Aeoliella mucimassa: one gene and its partner. The protein of the gene in region 2 interacts with the protein of the main gene of each other region in a pairwise test. Links are inferred from orthologs where the notes say so. Each region holds a gene or a part of one and is shown on either strand. Other genes may lie near its edges.

Region 1 (15,965 bases), 1.9 Mb from region 2 along the record:
AACTCGGCATGCTCGTCGGCGAGCTTCTCTTGCTCGAGATTCACCAACTGACCGAGCGTCATCTTCAGGATCGCGTCGGCTTGCACCGGAGTCAGCGAGTACTCTTCGGCTACCCCGCGTTCGTCCTGGAACTGGGCGTAGCCTTCGTCGCCGAGGGCGCGACGCAACAATGCGCCGGGCGTCTTGATCTGCATCAACGCCTGCTTGGCCTCGGGCTGCGTCTTCGACGCCCGAATCACGCGAATCACTTCGTCGATGTTCGCATGGGCCAACAGCAAACCTTGAACCGTGTGCTTGCGACGCCGTGCGCGGGCGAGCAAGAACTGGGTCCTGCGGCGGATCACGATCACGCGGTGTCGCAGGAACTCCTGCAACATCTCCTTGAGGTTCAGCACCCGCGGCTTGCCGTCGACCAGGGCGAGGAAGATCACGCTAATCGTGTCCTGCAGCGGCGAGTACTTATAGAGCTGATTGAGCACGATATCGGGATCGCCATCGCGTTTGAGCTCGATGATAATCCGCACCGGCTCTTTCAGATCGCTCTCGTCGCGAACGTCGCTGATGCCGCCGACCTTGCCTTCGCTCGCCAGCGTGGCGATCTTCTTCACCATCGCGTCGCGGGTTTGCTGGTAAGGAATGTCGTGGATGACGATGCGGGTGCGTTTGCCCTTTTCCTCCACACTGGTCCGCGAGCGAACCACCACGGTGCTACGGCCGGTTTGGTAGCCTTTGAGAATGCCACTGCGGCCGCAAATGATGCCGCCGGTGGGGAAGTCGGGACCTTGGATGTGATCCATCAACCCGATGATGCTCACTTCGGGATCGTCGATCAAAGCGATGATGCCGGAGCAGACTTCGCGGAGGTTATGCGGCGGAATGCTGGTAGCCATCCCCACCGCGATACCGCCGGAACCGTTCACCATCAGGTTGGGGAACTTCGAGGGAAGCACCACCGGCTCCAGGCGACTTTCGTCGTAGGTCGGCACGAAGTCGACCGTGTCGAGCTTGAGATCATCGAGCATCATCGACGCGACGGGCGACAACCGGGCTTCGGTATATCGCATAGCCGCTGGCGGCAGGCCGGCGATGCTGCCAAAGTTACCCTGCTTGTCGATCAGCACGCTCCGCAAGTTCCACTCCTGGGCCATGCGGACCAAGGTGGGGTAAATCACGCTTTCACCGTGCGGGTGGTAGTTACCACTCGTATCACCCGAGATCTTCGCACACTTCACCCGAGACGCCCCCGGGCCGAGGTTCAAGTCGTTCATGGCGACGAGAATACGACGCTGCGAGGGCTTCAGGCCGTCGCGAACATCGGGCAAAGCTCGGCTGACAATCACGCTCATCGCGTACGTCAGGTAGCTGTCTTTCAGCTCGTCTTCGATCGGCAAATCGATTAGCCGGGCAGCAATGGCCGCCTCTTCAGGACTACCCTGTGCTTCCGCGCCAGCACCAGTTTCTTCCGGCTCGTTTGTCTCGTCTGCCACGTTGGTTCATCCTTGCGAAAAGGGAGTAGGAGTAAGCCCGTATTCTACCGTTTTTTGGCCTGAATCACAACGAGCGGAGCCTCGTGAACCACCCCCTGGATCGCGGTGTTTTTGGCTGTTTTCCGCCTATTTTCCCCAATCGGGAAAAGCAAGCCATGGCGCCAGCGAACTATGTCGTAGGCGCTCGTCGCGCTACGGGGGGACTCCATGCCATCAACTACCCGAGAACGGTACATCCGGCATGGTCGCTCCGCTTTGCCAGCACACAACCATTGGGGGACATTTTCCGTACAAGTAGCGTGGCCCGACCAATCGGCTCGGCAGTAGAATGGGAGCTAGCGAAGCTCGTCATCCATTGCGCTGTGCTCAGGTCGCCGAAGTCCCACGCTCCAAGCCTGCAAATGGCTGCAGGTGCGCCGGCCCGCGACGAGATTGCACGACCGATCCACTTACTCTTTGTTCTCTCCACGAATGCCAACCAAACAACCGACAGCCGACGCGCCGACCCTCGACCCAGGGGTCGACGCGTGCGCGTGCCCCGACTGCGGCATGCCGATGTCGGTACGGCTGTGGTTGCGTACGGCCGACTGCCTGCGGTGTGGCACTTCGATTTCGCTCGAGTATTTGCCGATCGCTCCGTCGACAGCCAAAGCGAATAGTCGCCGAAAGCAAGCCAGCGAGCAGGCAACTCCCGCGCCGCAGCTTACTCCTCAGTCGGCTTTGCCGAGCGCGGTTGCGGTAGACGACATTCCGTTGATCAACGTCACCGCTCCGCCGCGAATTGCCTCTCGGGCCAAGCAACTGATGCGCAGCTTGCATCAACTGCTCGCCTGCTTGATGAGTATTCTGGCTCACCTGCTGATGCTCCTGCTGCTGGCGATCCTCGGTTGGGGGAGCTTGCCGGTGGAAGATCCTGCAATCGAACTCAGCGTGGTATTCGATAAGGACGAGCGCGAGGGAGACGAACTGAGCCAGTCGATTCAGACCGTTGGCTTTGAAGTACCACTGGAAGACGTCGATACACCCGAAGAGCAAGAAGCCGAGCGTTGGGCCAAGGACCTGGCGATCGAAGATCCGGCCGATGCGCCGAACTTGCCGCCGCTCGATCGAGTGGCCGATCGTCTGGTTTCCAACAATCCCTACGATCGGATGCTGTCGGCCCGCGACCCGAGAATTCGCCAGAAGGTGCTCGAGGCCGAAGGAGGAACCAACCTCACCGAAGCCGCAGTGGCTAAAGCGCTCCGCTGGCTGGCGCTGCATCAAAACAACGACGGCAGCTGGTCGCTCGATCGATTCGATCACGCGGGCGAGTGCAATGGTCGCTGTCACGATCGGGCGAGCATGCATAGCGACGAGGGGGCAACCGCGCTGGCGCTGCAAGCGATGCTCGGTGCGGGGCAAACCCACCGCACCGGAATCTATCGCGACACGGTGAGCCATGGCCTGCAGTACTTACTGTTCGCCCAGAGTGCGAATGGCAGTTTGGCCACCGAGAGCGATCGCAACGCGGGCATGTACTCGCACGCCCTGGCAACCATCGCCTTGGCCGATGCCTACGCTCTGACCGGCGACGAAATGCTACACGACCCCGCGCAGCGGGCGGTGAACTTTCTGGTGCACGCTCAGCACTCCGCTGGTGGCTGGCGATACGTGCCTGGCGAACGGGGCGACCTGAGTGTCACCGGCTGGCAACTCATGGCCTTGCACTCGGCCAGGGCAGCCGGCCTGCGAGTGGAACCAGGTACGCTGGCCCAGGCGAGCCGTTTTCTCGATCAAGTGCAGACCGACCGCATCGGATCGATGTACGCTTACCAGCCAGGGCAGCGGGACACGCCGGCCATGACTGCCGAAGGGTTACTATCTCGCATCTACTTGGGTTGGAAACAGGACGAGCCCGGCTTGCGCGAAGGGGTCCGCGAGCTGGTGCGCCGCCACCCGGTAAATCATCGCCAACCGAACATCTACTACTGGTACTACGGCACCCAGTTGGTGCACCACTGGGGCGGGCGGGAATGGCGCACCTGGAACGAAGCAATGTCCGACGCCCTGGTCACTTCGCAGGTGCGTGTTGGTCATGCTGCGGGTAGCTGGGACCCGAACACCCCGCACGGCGGACAGGGGGGCCGACTTTACATGACCGTATTGGCCACGTGTACGCTCGAAGTGTACTATCGGCACGCCCCGCTGTTCCGCAAAATAAAGCTCGACTAGGCGAACTCCGGCTGGCTACCGATCCACGCGGTCAAGCTTCAGGTAGTCGAGGCCAAACATCCCTCGCTGAATCGCCTTTGCGTCGTGGCCGGTGATGCGTACCGTGAGTCGATTGGTTCCCTCGAGCAAGTCGAAGGTGCCAAGCTCACCCTGGTGGGTGGTGACCTGGGTATCGTAGCCGTTGAGTGACAACGCCTTCTCGTCGTTCACCAACAAGTCGACCTTGGCGTAGTCGGGAGCCTTGGTGTAGCCGAACTCCACGCGGTACTTGCCCGCTTGCTCCACGGGGAACTCGACGACCAGCTCGTCGCCTTCCGCAGCTTCGCGCCACCACAGTTGGGCCTCGTTGCTCCAGCGCCAGGTGCCGCTACGTTGCTGCGTAGTCACTCCAGCGGTCTTGCTGGCTACCTTCAGGTTCTCGCCTTCGAGCGCCCCTTCGATGGCAAACAACGTGCCGAGCTGAGCCCGCGAACGCATGATCTCGCGAGCGGCCGCTTCGGCATCGGGCTGAATGTTGCAGGTCGCTCCTGGGCGGGCGTAGAAAAACACCGTGGGGGCGTAGTTCACTTTGGTCGACGCCCAGTGCCAGAGTTCCATGTCGAACTTGATCGACTTGGTAAACGGAATCGCATCGAGTGCGCGATAGCGACTATTCACTGAGAATCCGCCGGCCACGTTGCCATCGCCGGTTGGTTGGGCGTGGAATGGTGCGGCAAACTTGGTCGGCATGCACCACGCGTAGCCGTAGTAGTCTTCGGTGCCGGTGCCGATGTGCGAGGGGAAGGTCTCTCCGTCGACGTAGATCTTCTCGTCCCCTTCGCCCCACCAGGCGGCCGCGCCGTTGAACACGGTCAGCGTATCACCGGCATAGACACCCTGCCCTTCGATGGTGGCGTAGTTCACGTCGTACGCAGCGTCGCCCGGGCGATCGGCCCCTACCCAGGTATCGACCTTGTAGAGTTCGTGCCAAACGGAGTGGAAGTGCATGGAGCGGTCGTCCCATTGCCAGGAGGAAGCCTTGGCTTGAAACGCGACTTGCACCGGTTGAGTGCCAAGGTTTTTGAGCGAGAAATTAGCCGACTTCTTAAACGGCATTACCCAGTGGCAAACCAAGGTGCCATCGGAGTTCATCTGCGTATTGTACGAACGATACTCCGACGGTTGGTAGCCAATGCCAAAGAACTCGCCAACCGGACACCAGACACAAGGCTCACCGTCGAACTCGATCTTCAGCACCGTAGAACGCAAGGCTTGCGGCAAGTCGTCGGCTTCAAGTTTCAGAGAGAGTTCACGAATCGCCTGGCTGCCGGTGAACTCTCCCTCGATGCTCTTGCCAGCGGCGAGCGTCGCCTGCGATTCTGCCGAGCTGTTTGCCTGAGGAGCAAACTCTTCGAGCAACACGTCTTGAGCTTTTCTCACCGCCGGTTTCGCCTCGGCAAGCTTCTCCATCGAGAACGACTCGACCTCGGTTTCCGGCGCGTACGTGCGGTAGTTGATTTGATAGTAAAGCGCTTCGCCCTGGCGGGCGCCGATATCCATGAGCACGTCGGTGGAGTAGGTCACCTTGCAATGCTTCGCGTACGGAATCGGCAAGTACAGGTTATGCCCACGGCGGCGATAGTCGGTCTCCGGCGAAACACCCTGCGACAGCGGAGCACCCGCCAGCAGCCCTTGATCGATCACCTGTTGAATCGGCCCTTCGATGGCCGGCGTGTCGCTGCCATCGAGATAGACGCGCAGCGTGCCGTTCGAGAAGGGTTTGCCTTGCGGGCCATGCCAGGTTGCCCACAAACGCACGATGGCTCCTGGACCTTCTTGGTCCATCATCACGAACTCTTTGCGGAGCTTGCCATCGACTTCGCGCTCTTCGATCCGCACCCATTGGCTGCGATCGGCGTTTGCCATCCAGCTATTGTGATCGTCCGGTTCGACCGTGTTGCGATCGTAGCTCGACGCCTGACTGCAGGTGTAGCTCGGCTCGGGCAAGCGGGCCAGGGTATCGCGATTGGTCATCTCGCCGAGGAGCGACTCGAGCGTCACCGGCTCGGCCGTTGCGAGGGAACTTCCACCAACCAGCAGGAGCAGCGCTAAACACCACCGCCATTCAGTACGCATTGCAGACTCCACCTGAGAGAGATAACGAAACGGACACTCGCGGCGAGGCACCGCTCGCCGACCGCTTCGCTTATGGTATCGCGCACCGGGGACTGGATGGGACTGGAATCCGCTCGGATCGAATTTTTCTCAGAGTGAGCTTAGAGAGACCTAATTAGGCGACCAACCGCCGGGCGACGGCGTTGCATTCACCATCGCTTTACCCGTGCAACTACTTTACCGGCGAGTGCACCGCCTGCTGCAAGGTCTTCCATCCCAGCAAGCAGCACTTCTGGCGATTCGGGGTGAGCTTCGCTCCGAACAGCTCCAGCATGTCTTCGGCGCGATATGACATCGCCTCTTGCACGGTCTTGCCGTACATCTCTTCGAGCAGCATCGAGGCCGACGCCTGGCTGATCACGCAGCCATCGCCTTGGAAGTAGCAATCGCGAATCTTGCCCTCATCGTCCAGTTCGAGCTCGATCCGCACGATGTCGCCGCACAGCGGATTTTTCTCCTCGTGGGCGTGGGTCGCCCCGTCGAGATGGCCGCGGTGGAACGGATCTTCGTAGTGATCGAGGATATGTTCCTGGTAGATTTCTTCTTCGTTGGGCATATCTGCTTCGTAGGACGTAGTCGTTCGCTGGGGGAATCTGGACCAATAGGCCCGCATTATTTACCAGTTTAGTGGTTTAGTTCCAGTTGGCAAACCAACTCCTCGGCGATTCGAAGCTGGAAGCATCGCTGAATCTTGTGTACGCTTGAGGTTACCCGCTAACTAAACTTTTTTTCGCTTGTCTTGCTTATCTTCGGGGGAGCACTTGATGACCCGGCCCACTCAACCTATTTGTTGGACATTTCTGCTGTTGGGCTGCTGCTGGTTGGTTGCGGCCCCCCCTGCCGAGGCCCAGCAACAAGGGTACAACCGCGGCGATCGCGTGGAGGTCAACCGGGGCGACGACTGGTCGCCCGGCACCGTGACCGGCTATCGCGGGTCGCGTATCACGGTACTCCTGGACGACGACGGTTCGCACGGCGACATTTCGGCTGATATGCTCGAAAAGCGACTCACTCGCTCGTATTTCTCGTCCGACCTGCGGCCGCTCCGCAGCGAGCCCGCTGCTGCCGCCAATTCCCCGACGCGGTCGCCCCCCGCGATGAGGCCCGCTGCCCCCCCCTCGGCTCAAAGTCCGTTTGACCTGGCAGAGTCGACTGCCGAGAGCCGCACCTGGAAAGATCAATCGGGGCGCTTCTCGATCGAAGCCTCCTACGGCGGAATGAACGGCGACAAGGTCGTTTTGCAGAAGGTCGATGGCTCGACGATCGAGGTTCCGCTCGACAAACTCTCCGACGCCGATCAAGACTTCGTGAACTCTCAAAGCGAAGCTTCCGAAAACCCGTTTGCCGTGGCCCCCAGCACTCGGCCAGCCATGGGAGGTAACTCGTCGCAACAACTTCGCGTCGGCGATCGCAGCGACGCGAAGCGAATCGTACCGCAATCGTTCACCGAGTGGACCTTTGTGCCCGAAGGGGCCCCGCCGGCGAAGGTCGCCGCGCGCTCCAAGCCGGTGAGTCTCGGATCGATCCCCGACTCCGATCCCTTTTTCGAAGACGTCATGTCGTGCGACTTATCGGCGTCGGGCGATCGCGCGATCGTCGCACGCAAACAAGGAAGCGTTGGCCGAGACGAAGCGGTTTACTTGGAATACATCAACCTGACGTCAGGTAAATCGCTGGGGCTCTGTCCGCTTCCTCCCAAGAACGAAGTGCTATCGGTCGACGCCGAAACGGGTCGTGTGGTTTATGGAGAAGTGGAATTCGGTCGAGGTGCCACGGAACTGACCATCGGCGAACTCAACGGCAACCAACTGACCCCGCTCGTTACCTGGGAGCCTTACGGAGCCGCGCAGCGCGAGCACGAACGTCGCATCGAGAACGCATGGTTTATCGGCGATGGTCTAGTCATGACTCTCGGTAGTCATAACAACGCATTAACCCTTTGGGATGCCACCACCGCCAAAGCGATTGCTGAGTTGCCCGTCAGTATGTCGTTTGGCGACGACGACGTGACCATCAGTCCCGACTCTCGCTATCTCGCACTCAAGACCGATAAGAGCATCGCGATTATCGATCTCGATACACAAGAACATGTCGCTTCGATTAGTACGGGAGAGATTTCCGCTATATTTCTCGATACCATCGCGTTCAGGGCCGACAACCAAATGATGGCCATCGGCTTTCATCAAGGCATCCTGATCGTGAATCTGCAGACCGGCAAGATTGAGCAGGTGTTCGACCACAGCACTCACTTCCCCCATTCGTCGCTGGTATGGGCGGGCAATTTGCTGCTGCATCGCAATGCTTATGTGTACGACTGGCAACGCAAGATCTTGTTGTGGGAACTCGAGGGACTAAGAAGTCACACCACCAAGAGCAGCCTAAAGAACGGCCTGCTTTGCGTGGTGCCCAAGAACCACGACGGCCCACCGGTGCTTCGCACGCTCGAACTTCCCTCGCCCGCGATGATTGCCATGCAGGAGAAGCTAGGCGCGCCGGAAGACCTTATCGTCGCTTCGGCCGGCGATCGTGTATCGCTGAAGCTCGACATCGACGAACGGGTGATCTCCGCCGAAACCGTACGTCAGGCGGTCACGGCCAATCTTGAGGAAGCAGGCTACGTGGTCGGCGACGGATCGGATCTGGTAGTGACCGCGGTCTGCAAGAAGCTCCCTTCACAAACCATCAAAATCAATATGGGTCCTGACCGGTTTCGTGCTCGGCCGGAAGACATCGTCGAACGCACCATCACCCCACACCCCTCCTCGCTCACCTTGACCTACCGTGGTAAGAAAATTTGGGGGCATGGCAACATGGGTAAACCTGGCATGACCATCTGGATGGACGAGAACGAGTCGGTCGACCAGGCGCTACAGCGGTTGACGACTCCTAATGGCCTTGTTGACTAACTCCACTCGAACTGTGGAAGCCCGAGTTGGGTGAATTGATTGATGATTTTACAGCGCAAGCGGGCTTCCGTTTGTTGGTTTTCGAATACTCGGTTTTTGAGATGGCTCCCAAAGCTTTGTTTCACTCGGTACATGGTCGTTTCCGCCAAGCTTCTACGATGATAGCCCACTTCCTCTTTCCAACTCCTACGCCCCTTGCGTCGAATCTGACGAATTGCCTCGTCCCGGGGCAAAGGCTCCTCCGCAGAGTTGCCATGTTGTTTGATCTTGGCGTTGTGCTGCGGCGGAATCACCGGCTCAATGCCTTCGGATTCCAGCCCTTCATAAACCTTCCACTTGTCGTAACTACCGTCGCCGTGAAACTTTTTTACGGGCTGCTCCACCTGCTCCAGCATTTCGGGAACCGCATCGGCATCGTGGCAACTGTTCTCGGTCAAAATCTCCGCCACAATCTCGCGGGTGTCAGGATTCACCGACAAATGCAGCTTCCGCCATGTCCGCCGCTTCGACTTGCCATGCGTCCGCATCTTCCATTCGCCCTCGCCAAACACTTTCATGCCGGTGCTATCCACCACGATATCGATGTCGCCCCTCTTGTTAGCGATATCGAGCGAAACATTCAGCTTGCTGGCTCGCTTGGCGAGCGAAGAATAATTGGGAATCGCTGCCTCGACGCCCAACATCGCCACCAGCGAGCGGCCGAATCCCTCAGTCTGCCGATAGGGAAGTTTCAGCAGTTCGCGAATCGTCAGCAAGCACTCGATCGCCGTATCGCTGAAGACAAAAGGGCGACCGACTTTTGTCTGGTCGTTAGGATGTTCCCAGTTCTCCAACGCCTCGTCGCTAAACCAAATAGTGATGTTTCCACGCTCGATGAGCGACTTGTTATACTCCTTCCAGTTCGTGACTTTGTAGGTTCGTTTTTCTTTCGTAGCCATGTTCGATCTCCGTAAAAAAGGTACGTGGTTCCATTCCACGTTAGTTTTTACGGAGGTTTGTGACTAATTGTTCAACAAGGCCACTCCTAATACAAAATTGCTCACCGAATCCAAGTTTCCCAAAGAGATCATCCGCCCTGGCGACGCGACTCACAGCGGCGCTTTCGGCGTGACCGACCTCGAGGGTGGTGGATCGGGGGGTGCTAGTTTTTAGTCGCTACAAATGACCTGCAAGACTTGGGGCAGGTTTTCTATCCTCAATCGGCGGTACTCCTCCATGCGAAAACTCCTTCCGTGTTTGCTCGTAATCTTCGCCTTGTCGGCCAACCTACAGGCGGACGACGACTTTGCCTCGTGGGCGGCCACTCCGCCGATGGGGTGGAATAGCTGGGACTGCTATGGCTCGTCGGTCACCGAAGCCGAGGTGCGTAGCAACGCCGAGTTCATGGCCGAGCACCTGAAGCAACATGGCTGGCAATACGTCGTAGTCGACATTCGTTGGACCGTGCAGAACCCCGCGACTCGCCCCTACAACCAAACCGATCCCGTGTTCACGCTCGATGAGCATGGGCGGTTCATTCCTGCTCCCAATCGCTTCCCTTCGTCGCAAGATGGGGCTGGATTCAAACCGCTGGCCGACTACGTTCACTCGCTCGGGTTGAAGTTTGGCATTCACTTGATGCGAGGCCTGCCCAAAGCGGCCATCGATCCGGCCCTCGGCGCCCCGGCAGAAGGCTATCCGATCGCCGACAGTCAATTCACCACTCGCGACGTTCCAGTGACCGACCAAGGGGCCAACTGGCTGCGCGACATGCGCGGCGTACGGAAGTCGCCCGCCGGGCAGGCGTACTTCGACTCGATGTTCAAGTTGTACGCCTCGTGGGGAGTCGACTACGTGAAGGTCGACGACCTCAACAATCCCTACGCCCAGCCTGGTGAGAAGAACTACCACGCGGACGAAATCGAGATGCTTCGCACCGCAATCGATCGTTGCGGGCGGTCGATCGTGCTGAGCACCTCGCCCGGCCCGACTCCACTCGACCACGCTTCGCACATTCACGACCACGCGAATCTCTGGCGGGTGTCGAACGACTTCTGGGACGACTGGCCGGCCCTCCGCCGGCAGTTCCGGCAGCTCCAGCTCTGGACACCCTATCGCAGCGAAGGGCACTGGCCCGATGGCGACATGCTTCCGCTCGGCCGCCTGGCGATTCGCGGAGAACGCGGAGGCGAACGCACCACGCGGTTCACGCCCGAGGAACAGCAGACGTTGATCACAGCCTGGGCGATCGCCCGCTCGCCGTTGATGTTTGGCGGCGACCTGCCGACCAGCGATCAGGAGACGATCGATTTGATCACGAACCCCGAAGTGCTCGCGGTGAATCAGCATGGCTCGCGGCCGCAACAAGTATGGCGCGACGCGTCGCGCATCCTCTGGGTGAGCGACGCACCCGACCATGTTGCCGCTGGTGGCAAATACCTGGCGGTGTTCAACATCGCCGACGATAACGAGAGCTTCGACGATCGCCTCGACCCCAAATGGCTCGGCCTCGCGCCCGGCGTCGAGGTCCGCGATCTCTGGACTCGGCAGGACCTTGGTAAGGTCGCCGAAACGCTTTCGATCCCGACTCCGCCACACGGGTCGAGGTTGCTGCTCGTCACTGGCAAGCCTTCCAGCGATGCGCACCTCGGCCGCATCGCCGAGAAACCGCTGTACGTCGATCCGGTGTACGATGGAGCGGCCGATCCCGTAGTGATTTGGAACCCCGACCGCCAGAGCTGGTGGATGTTCTTCACCAACCGCCGGGCCAATCGTCCCAACCTCCGCGGGGTCTCCTGGGTGCACGGCACTCCCATCAGCATCGCCGAATCGCGCGACGGAGGAGCCAGTTGGCAACGCGTCGGCGACATCCAAGCCACTGGCCCGGGAGTCGATGGCGAGCCCACCTTCTGGGCGCCCGAAGTGATTGCCGCTGGCGACCAGTTCCATATGTTCCTTACCGTCGTTCCGGGTGTGTTCGACGACTGGCGGCATCCGCGAGCCATCGTGCACCTGACCAGCGACGACCTGGTGCATTGGAAATCGCATGGGCCGATCGTGCTCTCTTCGCAGCGGGTGATCGACGCGTGTGTCTACCCGCTCCCCTCCGGAGGCTGGCGGATGTGGTACAACAACGAGGTCGATCGTAAGTCGATTTACTACGCGGATAGCGACGACCTTTTCACCTGGCGCGATCAGGGCAAGGCGGTTGGCGATCAGTCGGGCGAGGGCCCCACGGTGTTTCGCTTCGACGACGCCTACTGGATGATCACCGACGTCTGGCAAGGGCTCGCGCTCTATCGCTCCGACGACCTGCTTAGCTGGCAGCGCCAGCCTCACAACTTGTTGCAGCAACCTGGCCTCGGCGACGAGGACCGTGTCGCTGGGCAACACCCCGACGTGGTGGTGCAAGGCGACCGGGCGTATCTGTTTTACTTCACCCACCCCGGCCGGCAGGGCCCGCGGAAGGGCGAGGACACCCCCGCCCAGCGCCGCACAGTGATTCAAGTCGTAGAACTGCACCCGGAGAATGGCACCCTCACTTGTGATCGCGATCAACCAACTCGCATCCAGCTTCAGGCTCCTGCGGAGTAGTGTGCGTTGGCGATGTGGCTTCGACAGTCGACTCGTCTTGTGGGCTGGAAGACCACCATAATTCCGGCTGTAGATAGCCTCGCAAGAACGCATCCAACGCGTCTACCTGCTCGGGGGCTACTTGGTGAGTTCCATTTCCCGCGACGGATCCCTTCCAAGTCAGTGTGAAGACCCCCCGCTTACGATCTAACCAATGCCATCCACCAAGCTCCTTCCATCGCCAAATTCGTGGAAAAGAAACGACCCCCTCATCGGTAAGCTGTAGCTCCTTCAAGCTGTTTCGAAATGCATCAATCACCATCGGCACCATGAATCCAACGTTTACCCATAACAGGCATGCAATCTTCTGAGAGACACGACCAGTTATTAGAGAGTTAACCCTTGGTGCCAGGTCCCAGTGCAAAACGTAGGCAGCCATCACTAGCAGGCAGACTAGACTAAAGACATTAATGAACTGCCAGAGTCTTCGCCGAACCACAAATCGCACCTCTTCTGGTTTCGGCGGAGCGGTACCCCACTGCTTCTTCCAGAGCGTGCCGAGACCATAGGGAATACATCCCACCAGAATGCAGGCGATGCGCAGCGGGACCGCTTGCAGGGCGTGCAACCAATCGACTTCTCGCAGCCAGGGGGCCAGGCATGCGACCAGCACGGCGGCGATGGTGGTCGTCACCAACAGCGCCCGAACGCGAAAGCGGGGAAGTTTCATGATGGTGCGAGTCTCCCAACTCTCATGACCCGCGAAGCACAGCGATCGTGCAGACGGCGACGATCGCGGCCAGCGCGAGCCACAACACCCAGGTTCTCGGCTGCTCGCGGATCGGAGCGGTATTGCTGATCGAAGGGAGGTTGGTCAGCAGCTCCTTGGCTTCCTCTTCGCCAAACTCTTCGACCAGATGCTGATGCAAATAGCCTTGTACGGTCCGCGCGCTGAAGGGGCGATCGTGCGGCACCTTTTCGAGCAACTGGCGCACTAGCGACTCAAGCCATTCAGGGCAGTCGACCCCATGCTTCGCAAGCGGTTCGGGATCGCGATTCAAATGCTGCTCCCACACCTGAGCGAAGTTGGCACCCTTGAAAGGAGGGCTGCCGGTGAGCATCTCGTACATCACGCAGCCGAGCGAATAGAGATCGGCTTTCGGGCCAAGGTGCGAGTCGGCGGTGATCTGCTCGGGCGCCATGTACGCGTACGTGCCGACGGTCATGCCATGGTCGGTGAACTCGGCCGAGTGGGTATCGCGGGCGATACCGAAGTCGCCGAGTACCAGGTTACCTTTTTCGTCGAAGAACAGATTGCTTGGCTTCAGGTCGCGATGCACGATGCCATGGTTGTGGGCGTGCTGCAATGCCGAGGCGATTTGAATGGTATAGACCGCTACCTGCGGCCAGGGCAGGGGACCTTGTTCCTGCAAGCGATCTTTCAGCGAACCATGATCGAGCAATTGCATCGCGTAGAAGTGCTGCCCATCCATGATGCCGCCGCCGTAATGCTTGACGATGTGCGGATGATTCAGCCGCTCCATGATCATGATCTCGCGTTCAAAGCGATTCACGATGTTCTCGTCGCCCGACACGTTCGGGTGCAGCAACTTCAGCGCAACGGGCTCGTCGATGTCGGGACTCGTCGCCTGGTACACGACTCCCACGGTTCCCATGCCAAGCCGCTCGCCAAGCTTGAACGTGGCCTTCGTAGGCAGGAATGTAATCCGACGAGGAGACATAAACGAGACGTGCTGCGAGGAGGATAGAAAAGGGAATTCAATGGCTTCGGTTAATACGATTCTCGCCGAATTTATCGGTAGTTGCAACCTTTGTTGGTCGCCTAACCACCTTGCGACTTCTGTGGTACACTCCAGGCACTTTGCTCTTTGAGATTTGCCACGCCGGACCGACTCCGATGATCACACGCTTTACCCAGCGGCGACACTACCTTCCGCAGGAGGAGGTTGCCAATTGGATAACGCATGGTGCGGCTACTCTCGTTGCGGTAGTTGGCATGATTCAACTGCTTCTCCTGGCATTCCATCAAGGCAATTCCTGGCAGCTCATTGGTAGCGCGGTGTTCGGTCTGTCGATGGTTTTGTTATATCTGGCTTCGACGGTTTATCACGCAGTGCCTGAGCGTTTGCATGCTGCGAAGCAGCGCGGTCGTCGCTACGATCAGGCGGCGATTTTTCTGTTGATTGCCGGGAGCTACACTCCTTTTATCCTGGCGAATATGCGGACGGTCGTGGGCTGGTCGCTGCTGGCGTTCGTGTGGGTGATTGCCTTGCTCGGCATCTATGGCGAGCTGGCAGAGAAACTGCATTCCACCGCCATACGAGTCGGCATTTATCTGGCGATGGGCTGGTCGGCGGTGTTGGCAACCGGCTCGATCATACACGTGTTACCAATACAGGCACTCGTGCTGATTGGCCTGGGTGGCGTGGCCTACACCATTGGGGTGGTGTTTTTTCTCTGGCGGCAGTTGCCATACCATCACGCGATCTGGCATTTGTTTGTGATCGCGGGCACCGCGTTTCACTTTGCTGCGGTGTTCTACTACACGCTCTGAGCCAGCTCGCCAGTAGCTGGCGGCGCGGTCGGTTCATCTTCGTGCCGGACCGCTTCGTACGGAATCAGCAAACGGAACGTAGTGCCGGATCCTGGTTCGCTCTCGATCGAAATCCGTCCGCCATGCAAATTAACAATCGACCGATAGGTGATTGCCAGGCCTTGTCCGCTGCCGCGCCCGACGCCTTTGGTCGTAAAGAATGGCTCGAACGCTCGCGCAGCCACCTCGGTGGTCATCCCGCAACCGGTATCCGAGATGCGAACCTCGACCCCTTGCTCGTCGCGACGCGTGCTTATCGCAATCCTACCCTTCTGGCCATTATCGCCATTGAGTTCCTCGATAGCGTCGGCCGCGTTGATAATCAGGTTCACAAACGCTTGGTACAGGGGAGTATTTAAGCCAAACACATCGCACGACTCGCCTAGCGAAAAATCGATTTCGGCAAGATGCTTCGTGTGATTGCGGGTGATGATCGCTGCGTTTCGCAGGCAGCGATTGATATCCACCAATTCGGTTTCTGCAGCTTCTTTATGCGAAAACTCCTTCATCGCCTGGACGACTTCAATCACCCGATCGAGGCCCGATTCGCAGTCCTGGAGTGCGTCGCTAATCTCGGTCACCAGATCCTGGCAATCCGAATCGAAATGCAACGTCTGTTCGTGCGACGAGCCGTCCGACCACTGCTCCTCTTTTTCCTGCGCAGCAGCGTCGGCGAATCGCTCCTTGACGAACTCCAAGTTGGTCGCGATAAACTGAATCGGCGTGTTGATCTCATGGGCGATGCCAGCCGACAGTACGCCGATGGCTTCCATCTTACGCGCTTGCTGCAACTGGCTTTCCATCTCGGTCCGTTGGCTCACGTCGCGTAGAATACCAGTGTAAATTCGCCGACCATTCACGTAAGCGCTCGATACCGAAAGCTCCACAGGGAACGCCTTGGTGCCACGATACCCATTCACAAGCTGGTTCGAGATTAACAGATTGGTACTCTGCGACCCAACCGATTGATCCTGACAGAGCCGGAACAGCTCTTCGCTATCAAGCTGTACGTAGTGACTGAGTTGCGAACCAATAAGGTGA
Region 2 (16,106 bases):
TCCTCCACACGGCTGATACTGCAAGCGCAAGCATGATCAAGTAACACCTTGCTGGTGAGCAAGACGTCGTCGTCGTCATCTTCTACAAGCAGCACCTTAAGCAAGGGCAAGGTCTCGTGGCTCGCGATTGAATTGGTGAGGTTCATGATGGTCTCCTTCTTCCACGGTGGCTTTCATCGTGAAATGAAAAGTGCTTCCCCGTCCCGGCTCAGAATCTACCCAGATTATTCCCCCTGAGCGTTCAACGATCCGCTTGCAGAGAGCTAGGCCGATACCAGTTCCGCTATACTCGCGGCGATTATGCAATCGTTGGAAGATCTGAAAGATCTTGTCGTGAAATTGTTTGTCGATTCCAATCCCATTGTCACACACCGAGAATTCGCATTGCTCGCCTACTTTCTTGCCCGAGATATGGATCACCGGCGATTCGTCGCCGCGGTACTTAAGGGCGTTACCAATCAAGTTCTGGAAGAGTTGTGTCAACTGACTCGCGTCGGTCATCACCCCAGGCAGTCGATCGACAATAATCTCCGCGCCCGACTCTTCGATGCTCATTTCAAGGTTGGCGACGGCCTCTTGAACAGAAGTATTTGAATCGACCGCTTCCAGCGCCTGACCTCTCGTTGTAATGCGTGAAAAAGTAAGCAAGTCTTTCACCAGTTGGCTCAATCGTTCCGAACCACGCATGGCGACATCCAAATAGTCCAGCCCTTCTTCATCGAGCATGTTGCCTTTTTCGTCCTTCAGCAGACTGCAATAGGCGGAAATCTTTCGAAGCGGCTCCTGTAAATCATGCGACGCGATATAAGCAAAATGTTCAAGTTCCGAATTACTCTTCGTTAGAGTCTCATTCGCGTACTGCATTTCTTCTTCGGCTTGCTTGCGAATGGAGATATCGCGAACCATCCCGACGAACCCCACGCGGTCGGGCAACATAATTTCACTTACCGATAACTCAATCGGAAACGTCGACCCATCCTTCCGCTGAGCCATCGCTTCGCGTCCGATACCAATCACTTTCCTCTCTCCAGTGGTCAAATACGCCTGGAGATAAGAGTCGTGATTCGAGCGATAGGGATCCGGCATGAGCATCTTGATGTTTCTTCCCCGAACCTCCTCGGGGGCGTATCCAAATAGCTTTTCCGCTGCTGGATTGATGAGCTCAATTTCGCCTTGGCAATTGATCGTGACGATCGCATCGACCGCGACATCAAAAATGGCTCTGGCGCGTTCATTCGAAATCTGACTCTCGTCACGCAATTCCTGCATGCTCAGTTGCTGAGCCAAGATCACATCGTGGAGCCGGCGTGTCTCGCGAATGTAGCGTCCGAAGCAGAGCATCATGGCAATGCCAAGGCCCCAGGCACCGAGGAGACCAGCTTGTTCCCCCAGACTCGCATGTACCCACGAGATAACTCGCGACATCATCACAGCGACCACTGGTGCAATACACACTATTGGTAATAGGTAGCGAAAGTTGACTGCCAGAAGTCGGTTGCCGCGCATGGCAGACACCCAGTAGTGGCCTTCGTTCAATAACCATAGCGATACTCCCAGTCCACCCACCAGCAAAGCGGTATATACCGAGGTGAAGTACCCGTAAAGCGCTCGCACTCCCATCAGGTGCCCTAATAGCATGAGCACCGCTAGGGCAATCACGGTTTGGGCACCATACTTGCCAATCTTCGAACCGCTGCTGCTGCGTAGAGCATGAGACAAAACAGAAACCGCTAACAGTCCCAACATGAAGGACGTAGCCGCCGACATACGACAGACTGCTGGTCCCGCTGCAGTCGAAATATCAGGAAACAGCCACTCATCCGGACACGTATACCATCCCGTTAGCCATCCGATGAAATTCGTGGCCGAAATCATCACGCAGAAACAGGCCAGCGAAGTGGAAACACCGCCGGTGAAATCATCCACCGAAGTAAGCTGGCTCGATTTGACCGATGTCGAACGCAACAACAAGGCCGTTGCAACCAGGCACACACTAATCGCTGTCAACGGGTGGGTGGCCGGCATCCCTGAAGCTGGGCGGACGAATTGATCGACCTGCCACCACCATCCACTTAGTACTAGGAGTGCGGCAATCAATACCGACCCGGCTAGCACCATCGACGTAATGCGACAGTACCTAAATACAGCCTCGCGTTCTGTCATCAATCTTGCCCCGCTGTTGATGAACTGATTTGCTAGTTTTGGAGTCTCATATCCCTGCACAAGATCATCTATCTCTCCAGGCTTCTGCAACGAAAAGGGCGTCGCTCGTTGCAAGCCATAGAGTCACTTGGCACGAGACTCCATAAAGTCTCAAAGATTCTCTTCGGCTAACCGGCGGCTCCCACAGGAACATGGTGGGAAGTTTCCGGGATATCCAGGTAATCACTCAAATGACGACGCAACTCACTCCACTCGAACGGCTTGGTGAGAAACGCCGCAGTCCCGAGACTGCGCATCTGTCGTTCGATCGCACCTTCCCTGCGCCCGGTTAAGGTAATCACCGGAATGTCACGAGTAGCTTGCGATTCCTTCAAACGCCGCAGTACGTAGTCGCCGTTGCCATTGGGTAACTCGTAGTCGAGCAAAATGGCAGTCGGCGCCTCCATAAACGCGCGACGATACCCCTCGCGTCCTTCGCAGGCCCGCACCAGTTCGATGCCGACACTATCAAGTCGCATGCGCAAGGCCGCTACGACATCATCGTCGTCTTCGATCGAAAGTACCCACGGCTGGGCCTCTGGCTCGTCACCTTCAGAACCTATCCCGGCCTCCGTTTCCTGGGTATCGGGTTCGGCGAGAATGGCAAACACTGCATCCAGCAGGTCGCTATTCTCGGATGCACGCTTGGTTTTCTCTTTAGGTGGCAAGGGAGACTCTAGCTCGATCGGAGGCAAGATAGTCATGGTGTCCTTCGTTGAGTTAGCAGGTTCGAGGTCGGGAAATAATTCGTGCAGCAGCGGTTCAACCCGCGACCACACCTGGGGACATTTGGGGATGTAATAGGCACACAATTGGTGGCATCTCCGCACCACGTCTTCGGTCTGCAAACCAGTTAGCATGATCACGGGAATCGACTTCAAATCTTGATGATTGCTCATCATTTCTGCGACACTCAGCCCACTGCCCGAAGGCATTTCGACATCGAGCAGCACAACATCGGGTGTGGTTTCTTCCACCTTTCCCAGGGCAGTCATCGCGTTATTGGCAGTGTCGACTCGAAACCCAATGGACTGGCAGCGAATCATCAGTAGTTCGACTAGGTCGTCGTCGTCATCTGCAATCAATAGCGTTGGCGTAGGCATTGTTCTGAACCTTCTGAGATGAGATTTCCTTGTACCAGTCAGAATTATGCTTTGAGCTATATCCCTAGCAGCCTACGAAGCCTGCCCGATCGACACTTTGACCGCTGAAACTAACGATCGCCCATCGTAAGGCTTGTGCACGAAGTATCGGGCTCCGGCATCCAAAGCCCGCTGTTCGTCACGAAGGCTGGCAGAAAGCATGACAACAGGAATATTCCTGGTCGCCAGACTGGAACGCAAATGCGAAAGGGTTTGCATACCATCCATGCGAGGCATGAGCACATCGAGCAAGATGCCATCGGGTTTGTAGGTTTCGGCAAACTCGATGCCTTGTTCTCCATTCACTGCTGCTACGGTATCGTAGCCAGCTGAACGAAGCCACAAACTGGCTCCTTCGCGGATGTCAGGCTCGTCATCAACGATTAATACTCGCTGCTTTTCACTCATGCTTCCTGCCCCTTAAGCACGTGGCTAACGGTCAAACTGGCACACCTTACCGTCGGATGCGCCAACCAATTCCTGAACCTTCTCCTCAAACTCTTCTAGCATTTCTGGAGTCGCTTCTTGTGAATCCCACTGTCGACAAACACGGGCTTCGTACTTGGGAAGCGGTCCCAACGGACGATTGCGATTGTGGCGGTTGAACTCCTGCTCGATACGCTGGAACCATTGCCCCCCTTCACTGTGGGGCACACACTGCAGCAGCATCCACTCCGTGCGAGTCAACCGGAACAGCAAATCATCCGAACGCAGCGAACAGTTGAGGAAACTGTCGAAGTCGTTCGCTTCGCCATTCTGAGGATTCTCGGTATTGCGAATATGGAGCATCCGCAGCACACCATTGCACTGGCGATCGGTCGAAAGCCAGCGACGACTCACTTCAGTCGGGTCGGCGTAAGGGAGTGTGAAAGAGAAGGTCGATCCTTTACCAACTCGACTGTTCACACTCAGGTCTCCTAAATTCAACCGCACCAATTTCTGGGCAATATTCAGGCCTAAACCAAAGCCTTTGACACTCGATGCCACATGGCTGTTGACTTGCTGGAAACGTTTGAAAATGCGGGCGAGCGATTCCGTGTCGAGCCCCGGACCATTGTCGGTGACCCCAACGCGAATCTGGTTGCCGACCGGATCGTCTTCGACCCACAAACGAACCTCACCATGTTCACCAGCAAACTTGATGGCATTCACAGCCAGGTTCGTAATGACCCGTCCTGCTTTCTCAGCATCACAGTAGACTTCGGGAAGATCTGGATCGCAGGCAACAGTGAAGTTCACTCCTTTCACCTGGGCACGTTCTGCGAGCAGCGAGGCAGCGCGGTCCACGATTTCCTGAACCGTGATGTTCCGTCGCCAGGCTCCTAACAACCCAGCGTCGAGTTTACTGACATCCAGCAAATCGTCGACCATGTTATTGAGATCGTCGGCGCGCACCGCGACCTTACTGAGCATGGCATGCTGCTCGCTGGTGACCTGCCCCACCATCCCCTCGCGGATGATGTTCACGTAGTCTTTGATCACCGTCAGCGGCGTCCGGAAGTCATGCGACACGTTGTCGACGAACTCTTGAGCGGCACCATACAATTGGCGAAGGCGGCGATTCTTTTTCTTAAGAAGTAACGCTTGCTGCCGCAACAGTTGCTGACTGTGCTCGAGTTCGACCACCAGGTCATTCATCTCGTTCGTGGTTTGCTGCCGCTGCACGGCATGCAAAATGGAACGCATGACAATACGACCTGGCACTTCTCCCTTCACCAGGTAGTCCTGCGCACCTACGTCGAGAATGTCCTTCTCCAGCACTTCGTCGTCGAGCGAGGTCAGCACGATAATCGGAGTCGTCCCCGACTTCTTACGAAGATTCGAAACCGTTTCGAGTCCCACGCTATCGGGTACCGACAGGTCGGTAAGTACGATGTCGTACGACTGGCGACTCAGTTTCTCCAGCGCCGAGGCCAAGGTCTGAGCCCAGTCGGTCACCACATGATGATGGGTACCACTCAGTTTCTTGGCCAGCAGGCGCTGATCATCGGGATCGTCCTCCAGCAGAAGTAGCTTTATCGTTTCTTGATTCAGCATGGGTTTCCTCCCTCGTCTTCGCGGAGTCGTAGATCGATGAAACGGCTCATCTCGTGCACGAGGTCGTCGAACGCGATGGGCTTGTTCAAAAACACGTCGGCTCCGCCTGCGATCAAGCGATTTCGTAGCACCGGATCACGCATGCCAGTCAAAACGATAATGGGAATGTTTGCCGTCGCCCGATTGCTCTTGATGCACTGCAGCAAGTACTCACCGTCGCCATTGGGCATGGCATGGTCCATTAGGATCAAGTCGGGCAGGGTATGGGCTGCTTCGACGATACCTTGCATTCCGTAGAACGCGCGTTCGATCTTCACGTCGTAAATCTGCATCCGCAGTTCGAGATTCGTATGCAGATCGGGGTCATCGTCGACGCACAAGATTCGAGGGGTATGAACTGCCAAAGACATCTTGGTGGACTTCTGACGGTGCGCAGTGGCTATCATGAGAATTCTCCGAGTGAGACAACATGCGTTGTCTAAGTATCATGAATTGGTTTCAATAGGTGGCTACAAATACACAGAACGAGCTTAAGGTGGCTCTAACAACGGCGTTGTGTTTCTATGGCAGTTTGCGACTGCGGGGATGAGAGTCCCTGGTGTATGTAGCTTCGAAAGTGGAAGCGCGATGCTAATGATCGCGCAGAAAGTTGCGGCAAATACCAGCCCCTAGGTGCTGTTTTGCTGCTGGATGAGTTACGAATGCAATTCGTAGCTACCTGAAAGCTATGGCATCTTGAGCGAAAAGCAAGCGAGTTGACTAGAATTATTCTTGAAGATCACCTTTTACACTGGTGATAACACACGAGCCTAGCGATTCGTCGTGTGGAACCCTCGGCGAGCGGCCGAAGGAAAAAAATGGCGGCTCTTCACAGACAGGAATGGGGCAGGTATTCCCGTAGAAAGCAAAGAGCCGCCTTGATCACGTCAAGCGTGGTTTTCGTTAGAATTAAACCATCTAACCTTGCACCTAGTGGCTAAGCCAGAGGGTTCGCTGAGGTGCTTTAAGATCGTCGAAGGTGGACCTCCGTCCGACACCTTAAGTATCGGCCATCTATAGCGTGGCCTTTAAGTGTTCGCCGCAAGAGTTTGAAAACTTCTCAAGACATCTAGCAAAAGGCCTGTGCTAGAACGCGCGCAGCACACCTCGGCGTACACAAACGCCGACGCGCAGTGCGGTTAGAGCACAGTTACCCTGCACCAGGATGACTCGATTCAGCTCCTAATCCGAACCTAGGAGCCGAATACCGTCGCCAGCTGATCCGCCGAGTTTTCGAAACTGTCTGCCGTTGCGTTCGCCATGCCGGTAGCTGCACCAACACAAGCAATCACAATAAGCGCCAGCAGCACCGCGTACTCGACAGCCGTTGGGCCATCATCTCTAGACAGGAACTCTTTGATGAAACGTAGCATGGGGGCACCTCGAAGAGTATTTATAAGACACCCTATCACGAGCGTCAGAAAAGTAGGGACCATGCTCCTATCAAATTAGCGAGGGGAGAGACATGGCCGTCCATTAAAAATCTATGTCAACTTTGTTTCGCAGGAGACGAAAACAAACATGGCAAATGGCCAAAGCTCTTCGGCTAGCTGCATGCGGTGCGTGTTGTATCGATTGTGCGGTTTGAGAATGGATAGTCGGACGCGGGGCTACTCACCTGCATAATCGCGCATAGAAACAGGCCATCGCGCGTGGTGCGCGATGGCCTGTCTATGACTTCTATATTGTCGGCGTTGCAACTAGGCTTGGAACGAGCTTCCGCAGCCGCAAGTCTTTACCGCGTTGGGATTGTCGAAGCGGAATCCATAACCTTGCAGGTCGTCCTGGAAGTCGACGGTCACGCCTTCGAGGTACAGAGCGCTTTTCTTGTCGACCACCACTGGCACGCCGTGGCAATCGTACTTGCTGTCGGCTTCTTCGCTAAAGCTGGTATCAAACGCAAGACCATAGCTGAACCCGCTGCAACCGCCGGCGGTGATCTTCACGCGGAGCATCGAGCTATCATCCATCTTTTGGTCGTCCATCCGACGCTTAACTTCAGCAGCTGCCTTTTCGGTGAGCACTACGGACATTCAGAAAACTCCTCTATTGGTTTGCCGATGAAAATGGGCACGGTTGGCGTCTGGGCACATTTCGCACGGTGCGAAATAGCACATACTAAATTATAGCAATCATCAGCAAAAGGGAAGGGAAAACCACCGCACCCCTATTTCCACAGAGGTTCTCGCGGGTGGGCCGGGGCGGATTCGCCGGTTTTCCGGGCAAATCCGCGATCGCCGGCCCTGGTTCCCCTAGCCCGAAGTCACCGGCGTGCTGGCCGGCGGGGTCTCGGATTCCCCGGTGCTCAGGCCCCACAGCGGAATTCCGTTGGCCTGCACTATCGGCATCAGCAGCATCGCTGCGATGAAGTAAGCCAGCACGGTCGCGGTGAGCAGGATGCCCTGCAGCTCGGGCCAGATGGTTGCCGACAGCGACACAGCCATGATCGCGGCGGCTGGTACCACGATGCCAGCCAGGCCGAGTCGCCAGCCCATGAGAATCGATGCAACCACCGCGATGATCACGATCGATACGCAGCCCGACGCTGCCACGGCCGGGACCAGCGAAATGTACTCCTGGGCGAAGTACATCAGTGGGTAGGCACCGGCAAAGGTGCCGATCACCAGCAGCAACATCCAGACGTCGAACTTCTCGACCGCGGCGGCTTGCGCTACCAAACCAATCAGCAGCCCAAACAGCACAATGCTCAGCGGCCCCAGCCAGGTGAGTTCGCCAAGCTGGTCGATCGGGGCAATGCCGAGCACGTCGACGCGCACCGGTCGGCCGAACAGCAAGCGTTCGTAATCCCAACGATAGGTGCTGCTCCCCCCGGTGCGTTTGATATTGGTCGGTTGCAACGACAGCTCCAGGAGTCTTACGTCGGAGCCATTCGCGGTGAGCGATACGTCGTAGTCTTCCAGCAAACCACCAGGAGCAACAGCTAGCTCATACAGACCTTTGCCGACCGCGGTATAGGTTACCTTGAGCGGGGTCGGCTCGGCCGGCAGGTTGCCTTGCCATACGAGCTTGCCCTGCTTCATGGTGACATGATCGCTCGGTACTCCGTCGAGTTCGATCGACAAGTCGGCCAGCGAGATACTCTGCGGCGGAAGCGGCAGCACGATCTCGCACGGACCATCCACTCCCTCAGGAGCGGCGGCCTTCATCTCGCCGACAAACGCAGCTTCGTAAATCGACTCGGGAGTCACCGTGCCGACGCTCAGCTTCGGTGTCAGGGCGATCTCGGCTTCGAACGCGGTCAGCCTGGCAGCAGGCAGTAGCTTCTCCACCCCCTCCCCTGGAGGCCCTTCAAACGGTGCAATCGCGGGATAGTCTCCCAGCTTTTCCGACTCCCAACTCAAGCTCGACCTTCGAGCCGACTCCCTGGCCGACTGCACTGCCGGCAATAGCAGCGCGACTAGTGTTCCGATAATGGCGATAACGACAAGCAACTCCACAAGTGTAAACGCACAACGATGGCGAACCGTCATTAGTGAACTCCAGTCAGGTGAGATAAGCGATGGTCGGGAAGGCCCCTGACTTACGACGATTCTAGATTCGTATTAGTTCCCTGAAAATATTCCCTCCCTAGGTGCCCCCTAGCTGGCGGACTTTTCTCACCGCCGCGGCTACCAACTGCACTGTCCGGCGCACTTGCTCATCGGTGGTCCATCGCCCGATGCAAAATCGCAAGCAGCTTCGCGCCTCATCGGGCGAAAGACCCAGCGCCTGCAGCACATGACTCGGCTCGTCGTTGCCCGTGCTACACGCGGCGCCGCTGCTGCAGGCCACCTCGGGCATGGCAAGCATCAAGGCCTCGCCATCGGTGCCTGGAAACATCATGTTCAAATTGCCAGGCAACCGCATCGGCGTGCCATCCGCCCATTCGGCCGTGAGCGGTGGCCCCATCACTGCTACTTCGGGCACCGCTTGCTGGATGCCCTCGGCCAGGGCGTTGCGAAGTCGCATTACTCGGGGCGACTCCTCTGGCATCTCTTCCATCGCTAGCCGCACTGCTTCGGCAAACCCAACGATGCCCGGCACGTTCAGCGTCCCGCTTCGCCGCCCTTGTTCTTGACCGCCCCCCGTCTGTTGAGGCAGCAATCGTACGACCGGATTCCGCCGTCGCACGTACAGGGCCCCCACTCCCTTGGGTCCATACAGTTTGTGAGCCGTGAAGCTCATCAGGTCGACTCCCAACCGATCAACATCGACCGGAAGCTTGCCGACCCCCTGCGTCGCGTCGCAGTGCAGCAGGGCTCCGTGCTGTTTGCAAAGCGCGGAGATCTCGGCCAGCGGCTGCACGACGCCGATTTCGTTGTTCACCAGCATCACGCTCACCAGGCAGGTCGTGTCGGTGATCGCTTGCTCAAGCTGGGCAAGATCGATAACGCCGGGCGACTTGGCGTCGCACGCGGCGACATCCACGAGCACCACGTCGTATCCTCGCTCGCCGAGATGCCCTAACGGATCGAGCACCGCGGGATGCTCGGTCCACACGCTCACCAACCGGTCGCCGCGTCGGCGGGGACGCTCAGCAACTCCGCGAATCGCCAGGTTGTTGCTCTCGGTCGCCCCGCTGGTAAACACAATCTCGCTCGGCTCGGCGCCGATCGCTGCGGCGATGCTCGCCCGCGCGGCAGCCACCGCCTCGCGGGCGGCTTCGCCATACGCGTGCGTGCTGCCGGGATTGCCGAACTGCTCGCACATGTACGGCCACATCGTTGCGGCCACGCGCGGGTCGACCGGCGTGGTCGCGTGATGATCCAGGTAAATCGGGTCGTCCATCTCAGAAGTCACGGGCTACTTCGCTTTAAATCGTTTCGGTTTTGGCAACTCATCCAGCATGGCTCGCAACTCGGCGACCACCGCGGGTTGCTCGTCGGCCAGGTTGCGTGTTTCTTGCGGATCGTCTTGATAATCGTACAACTCATACTCCGGTTCGTCGCCGGGCCCCTTCCACTCGACCAGCCGGTAACGCTCGGTGCGAATCGTCTGTCCCAGTCGCTTGCCGCGGGGATATACCTGCACAGCGGCGTTACGAACCACTGAGTCGTGGTCGGTCAGCACCTGAGCAAAGCTCTTTCCGTCCAGCGTATCGGGAGCGGTGATGCCCGCGAGTTCGCAAAGGGTCGGATAGATGTCGACCGTCTCGACTAGCGAGTTCTTAACCACACCAGGTTCGACGCCTGGCCCAGCGATGATCAGCGGAATCCTCGTCGCCTGCTCGTAGTTCGTATGTTTACACCACATGCCATGGTCGCCGAGGTGCCAGCCGTGATCGCCCCACAGCACGACGATGGTGTTCGCCGCCTGGCCTGTCTCGGCAAGCACGTCCATCAACCGCCCGACTTCGGCATCCGTATAACTTACCGCTGCGTAATAGCCATGAATCAGCTCTAGTTGCAGCTCATCGGAAAGCGGACCGGTTTTCGGAATGTTGCCATAGTTCCGTAGCTCTCCCCAGGTGGTTGGGGCGTACGAGGGGGCACCCTCGGGGGCGGTGCGATATTCGGGCAACTCGAACTCATCGCGATCGTACAAATCCCAGTACTTCTTCGGGCTGTTGAATGGCAAATGTGGGCGATGGAAGCCAACCGCCATGAACACCGGCGGATCGTCCTCCGAGCGAGGCTTCCGCAAACGCTTAACCGCCAGGTCGGCCAGGATGCCGGCCGTGTACTTCGAATCGTCGACATCGGCTGCTTCGAACGCCGGACCACGCCGACCATCTTCGCTCGTCGCCGGCGAGTCCAAGTAGATCATGCCGGGCGTCCCGCGGAACGGTTCGCTCCACGACGACCGATCGTCACGATTGCCATGCGCGGTGTGATAGATCTTGCCCATGCCGAGCGTGTGATACCCCTGCTGCTTGAAGCATTGCGGCAACGTTACCGCATCGGGCGCGGAGAGCCGGAAATACGTCCCCAGGTCGTAGATGCCGAGCGTCTGTGGTCGCAAGCCCGAAAGCAGCGAATTGCGCGAGGGAGCGCAGACCGCCTGGTTGCAGTACGCCCGCTCGAACAACACCCCTTGCGCGGCCAGGCGGTCGATATTCGGCGTCTGCGCCAAGGGGTCGCCATAGCAACCGAGCGTCGGCTTTAGATCGTCGACGCAAATCAGCAGCACATTCGGCGACGACGCAAAGCACGTCAGCGGAGCGAGCAGCACGACGCAAAGCCAAAGCAGGTTACGCATGGTTTCAGCCTTTCGAAACAAAGGATACGGACGCTATCAGCCTACCACAGCGGCAACGGGAAAGCTGCCATCGCCCGCCGAGCCTTACGGGTCGAACATACCCCCTAAATCACGCAGATAATCGAGTGCCTCGTCGAGTTCCGGTGCTTCCACGCCCGATTGCCGGCCCGCTCGGTCGCACTCCCCGAGCACTAATAGGTCGTCGTACCATTCGCACTCGCGAAGCCGGCGGTGTGCGCGGGCGCCGATCGCTCCGTCGGCAATCAAATGACAATGCATGTGATACTCAATCAACCATGCGGTCCGCTCGGTCACAAATCCTTCGAGCGCTTCGAGGCCAGCATTCACGTGATCGCGAGGATCGATGCCCTTGCCGACGTCGTGCAGCAGTGCCGCGGTAAGGAACTCCTCGTCGTAAGGCATCTCGTCCCGAGCGTGGTCGAACACTTGCAGGCTGTGATAAAGCACGTCGCCTTCGGGATGGTACCGCGGGTCTTGCTTCACGTCTTCGAGCGGCAACAGCAGCGATTCGAACAATCGATAACAATCGACGCCCGCTTCGTGCTCCTCGATGGCCGCTTCGATGTCGAGATCCGGATACTCGCTGGCCAGGAACTGCTCGAGCTGCGGAATGCTCGCCCGCTCGATCGCCTTGCCGGTGATCGAACTTTTGAACACGTAGCTATGTTGGTCGGGCGTGTACATGGTGAGTTCGAACGAGTATTCGCTGCGGACATGGATATGGGTGTAAATACGTTCTTCGCCATCTTTGCGAACCTGCTTGCGTTCCACCTGATAGGTGAGCCCGTCGTAGTCGAGCAGGTGCGTAATGGCCTCGGCCGAGTCGCTGAACACATGCAGATCGATGTCGGAACCTTGCCGAGTATGGCCAGTCAGCACGCTGCCAATCAGTCGCGGGCGGAACGCTTGCAGCCGGCGCATCATGCGGAGCGCGGCCACGCGCATCGATTGCAGATTTTCGTTTCGCTTATCCCCTTCGAGCAACCGAGCGAACGATTGAATCGCCTCGCGGATTTCAGCGTTCGAAGGTAGATCGGCCGGTTTCACCCAGCCTTTGCAAATGCGGCTAGCAGCTTTCTGTTTGGCTCGGTAGTACTCGGATTCTTGCCGGTCGTACATCAGCCGGGCGGCTTCGAAAGCAATTTGCCGCCGGAGTTTCGAGTTTTTCACAGCTTGTGCGTCGTAAGCCCAGAACCGACGCGAGTGGGCATCCAGGAGAGTAAATCACCAAAAAATTGGGATTGCGTATCGACGTAGTATATCGGCTCGAAGGGAGATCGCAAGCGAACTTTTCCGCCCGCGATACGCCTGAATAGCTGAGGGGAGAATAGATTCCCAATTTACCCACCGATGGGAAAATTGAATCTGCGCCCACACTGCAAAACCAGTGGTTTTCGCGCCCGAATAGATTCCCATTTCCCAAAACGCATCCGATGGGAATCTATTCTCGCGGTCCCCGGCGGTCGCAAGTCGTTTGTTAGCAGTGGTTTGCATCAACACCTCCGGGATAGTTGCCCAAAATAGATTCCCACCCATGGGAAACTATTCTGGGGAGGATTCAGGATTCGGGGGTCAGGGGGCAGGGAATGTCATTCTGAGGGAGCTTCCGGCGACTGAAGAATCTCGGCTTGCCACTTCGAGCGTGTTACCAACGTACGCCCCGTAGGATGTGGTCCAGGAGCGACAGCGACGCAGCCCCATCACCCACATTACCCACACGCGCAGCAGCCAGCGCCCACGCAAGCAACTATTCGCCTGCGAGTCGCTAGATGTCTGATTTAAGAACAAGCATTACATCTCAATCACCTCCAATCACTAAGAAGCCGACAGCCTCGACTACCTATTCATTAGAACACTACAAGTGGCCAATTGCCAGCGAAAACCCTGAAAACCCTAAAGGCACCCAGCCATCCAGAATAGCCCCGCTTGTGGATAGCAGAAAAACAGGATTTTTCCCAGCGAAGGGTTTGACACTGGCACCCACCAAACACTGTCAGAAAAACCTGCATCCCCCGGAAAAGCATGATGATCCGTGCCTCGCATCCCCCCCATTCAAACCACCGAACTATCGCTGAGAGCAATCACCTCCTTACAATAAACACCTCGCCGCATTTGCTAACGAACGATAGCGGCCAAGTATCGAAGTCGCGAAGGACACCGGACGATGGATTCGCAAAGCCCTGCTCAACCGCGCTGGTCGGTTCGTGGTTTGTTGATACTCACCACGCTCGTAGCACTGCTCAGCACTGGGGCCATCTTCTGGTTCACCAACCGCAACCCCTACGAACAATGGGTCGAACAGGCTAAGCAGCAAGAGCCTTCGCTGACGGTCATCATGGTTACCATGTTGGCGGCGGTGCTTTTACCGATGACCGTTGTTGCCTTGCTGCTGAGAAGACTGTCGCGCGAAGCGGCCTTTTACACGGCGTTGCCGATGGTGCTCGCCTGCATTTTCACGCTGTTCTTCATCGCCAGTGTCTTGTTGCAAGACACTAGCGGCGAGCAAGATTATAGTCCCGACCTCACGCTCTATGGCCTGGTCTGCTGGTCGGTCGTATTGACCCTGATTTCGATCCTGCTCGGAGCAGCAGGCATCCTCACGGCAATCCAGAACCCCATGATGATCCTCGAAACCGCCAGGCTGCAACTAGAACTCGAATCACTCGAACAGGCCCGCGAGCGTCTAGCGAATATGCCCGAGGAGTTTCGCGAGATGATTTCCGCGGACTGGCTGCAACGTTTCGAAGAGGCCAGCGAGGGTGATTTCTGGGTCCTGGGCTTCACCGTGCGGCTGACGGATAGCCAGCAGGAGATTGGGCAATGCGGATTCAAAGGTCCGCCCGATCAAGAGGGGGTGGTGGAGATTGCCTACACCATCGACGACGAGCAGCAAGGCAAAGGCTACGCGACCGAGATAGCGATGCGTCTCACGGAGTTTGCATTTCGCGAGCCCGATGTCCACCTGGTGTGCGCCCACACGCTGCCCGAGCAGAATGCGTCGACTCGCGTGCTCACCAAGTGTGGGTTCACGAAGGTCGGCGAGAGCATCGACCCTGAAGATGGGCTCGTTTGGCGGTGGGAAATCCAATCGGGCGATCCTCCCGATCCAACCATTTAGAGAGACGCCGCCCAAGCAGGCGGGCTGAGTGTCTCGGCGTCGCTTACGATACCACCGAGGCAGAGGACAACGGCAAGAAGCCGTGTGTCCTGCGCATAGAAAAAGCCGCGAGCGGCTCTCCGCTCGCGGCTTCTTGAGTTTGGATTCGACTAACCAACCATGTTCACCAATTGGACTTCGGTGTCGGCCGAAACGTCGACAGCGCGGCCAGCGATGTAGCCACGACAGTTCTCGGCACCACACGAACAGGGGAACGGGCGGTACAGCACGTCCTCGGTTTCGTCGTAGTCCATGGTGAGCAAGTCGCCCGGCTCGATGTCCTTAACTGCCGTGAACAGGCGAGTGGTCGGATCGAGGCGCGAGTTCGGATCGCAACTGTGCAACACCCGACCAGCGAAGTCGGGGTCGTCCAGGTGCCAAAGCTCGTCCATTTGCAAAGTGAACTGTGTCATTTCCTTGGTCAGGGTACCGTTCATCCGAAACAGCACCTCACCAGCCTTGTAGGCAGTCAGTACCAGAACGCCACGTCCGCGAGTCTTATCGACATCGATCACGCGAAAGTTCTCGGCCGCGGGTTCGTCCGGGATCACCGGAAGATGTTCAGGATAGATTCTGGTCATTTTCGGTAAAGAAGCTCCGTCTTAACGCTGGTGGGGGCCAAGAATTCGTCGAGCACCTTGCGCACGGTCGACTCTTCGAATGTCTTGCAGCTGAAGACATCGAGATACATGTCGCGGTGAGCATCGTTGGTGTGGAACATGATCGCGCTGGTCTCGATCAGTTGCACGCCCGACAGTCCAGTTTCGATCCCGCCACCGAAGCGGGCGACAATCGGTGGTCCGTAGCGGACCATGTCGATCTCGTCAGCCATGTTCTGTAGAAAGTGATACATGCTCTCGATTGAGAGGATGTTTTCGTTACAGCCCAGTGCTGTCACCAACAGGTGCTGCCCGTAATGGGCTTCGCCCTGATGTTGAATTCGGCGGTATTCTGTTAATACCTGCATCTTGCGCAAAACTCCGAAACACGAGAAACAGAAACCGGCGTCCCCTAGCGTTACGCTAACGCAGAACTTTCCGGCAGAGAGATAGACTCGGATGAACCGTTGTTTGCCTATACGGCCGCTTCTTCGGCCAGGCGGGTGAGAAAAACTACATGCAAAGAACGGTCCACGGACAGAAGCCGTGTGATGCGCAAATGTTATCGTCCGCTAGGCCCTTCGTCTATAGGGTAAGAGGACGTTTTGGGAGATACTGGTAAGTATTTCCGAGGCTATGACTTCTAGCCTATTTAAAGAGTCATTCTGGCTTTACTAGCTTCGCTAGCAGCTCCTCGGTTTTTCGCTCGTG

Evidence for each region.
Region 1: the proteins of Pan181_RS16975 (region 2) and sufU interact in binary tests that used the Escherichia coli proteins (3 or more experiments, as listed by UniProt). The link is inferred for Aeoliella mucimassa from one-to-one orthologs.

The regions. Positions count from the first base shown.
Region 1 is NZ_CP036278.1:6,245,573-6,261,537, forward strand. What follows is about bases 4,717-7,423. They hold sufU (Fe-S cluster assembly sulfur transfer protein SufU), read right to left. Parts: upstream 6,409-7,423; coding sequence 6,025-6,408; downstream 4,717-6,024. Other genes in these bases: Pan181_RS24560 (glycoside hydrolase family 172 protein), read right to left, coding at 4,717-5,813; Pan181_RS24570 (SHD1 domain-containing protein), read left to right, coding at 6,617-7,423. Also shown: gyrA (DNA gyrase subunit A), read right to left, coding at 1-1,487; Pan181_RS24555 (prenyltransferase/squalene oxidase repeat-containing protein), read left to right, coding at 1,959-3,698; more of Pan181_RS24560, read right to left, coding at 3,714-4,716; more of Pan181_RS24570, read left to right, coding at 7,424-8,758; Pan181_RS24575 (IS5 family transposase), read right to left, coding at 8,755-9,696; Pan181_RS26390 (hypothetical protein), read left to right, coding at 9,764-9,910; Pan181_RS24580 (family 43 glycosylhydrolase), read left to right, coding at 9,974-12,331; Pan181_RS24585 (hypothetical protein), read right to left, coding at 12,276-13,040; Pan181_RS24590 (serine/threonine protein kinase), read right to left, coding at 13,063-14,052; PAQR family membrane homeostasis protein TrhA, read left to right, coding at 14,229-14,885; Pan181_RS24600 (ATP-binding protein), read right to left, coding at 14,873-15,965. UniProt on the Escherichia coli protein: A scaffold on which IscS assembles Fe-S clusters. Exists as 2 interconverting forms, a structured (S) and disordered (D) form. The D-state is the preferred substrate for IscS.
Region 2 is NZ_CP036278.1:4,349,109-4,365,214, forward strand. What follows is about bases 8,109-10,956. They hold Pan181_RS16975 (cysteine desulfurase family protein), read right to left. Parts: upstream 10,209-10,956; coding sequence 9,009-10,208; downstream 8,109-9,008. Other genes in these bases: Pan181_RS26625 (type II secretion system protein), read right to left, coding at 8,109-8,911; Pan181_RS16980 (sulfatase), read right to left, coding at 10,224-10,956. Also shown: Pan181_RS16930 (response regulator), read right to left, coding at 1-146; Pan181_RS16935 (sensor histidine kinase), read right to left, coding at 97-2,253; Pan181_RS16940 (response regulator), read right to left, coding at 2,331-3,305; Pan181_RS16945 (response regulator), read right to left, coding at 3,378-3,752; Pan181_RS16950 (hybrid sensor histidine kinase/response regulator), read right to left, coding at 3,777-5,381; Pan181_RS16955 (response regulator), read right to left, coding at 5,375-5,827; Pan181_RS16960 (Flp family type IVb pilin), read right to left, coding at 6,614-6,793; Pan181_RS16965 (HesB/IscA family protein), read right to left, coding at 7,121-7,453; more of Pan181_RS26625, read right to left, coding at 7,673-8,108; more of Pan181_RS16980, read right to left, coding at 10,957-11,618; Pan181_RS16985 (HD domain-containing protein), read right to left, coding at 11,703-12,809; Pan181_RS26190 (GNAT family N-acetyltransferase), read left to right, coding at 13,804-14,757; Pan181_RS16995 (SET domain-containing protein-lysine N-methyltransferase), read right to left, coding at 14,907-15,377; Pan181_RS17000 (S-adenosylmethionine decarboxylase), read right to left, coding at 15,374-15,763; Pan181_RS17005 (hypothetical protein), read right to left, coding at 16,056-16,106. UniProt on the Escherichia coli protein: Master enzyme that delivers sulfur to a number of partners involved in Fe-S cluster assembly, tRNA modification or cofactor biosynthesis. Catalyzes the removal of elemental sulfur from cysteine to produce alanine.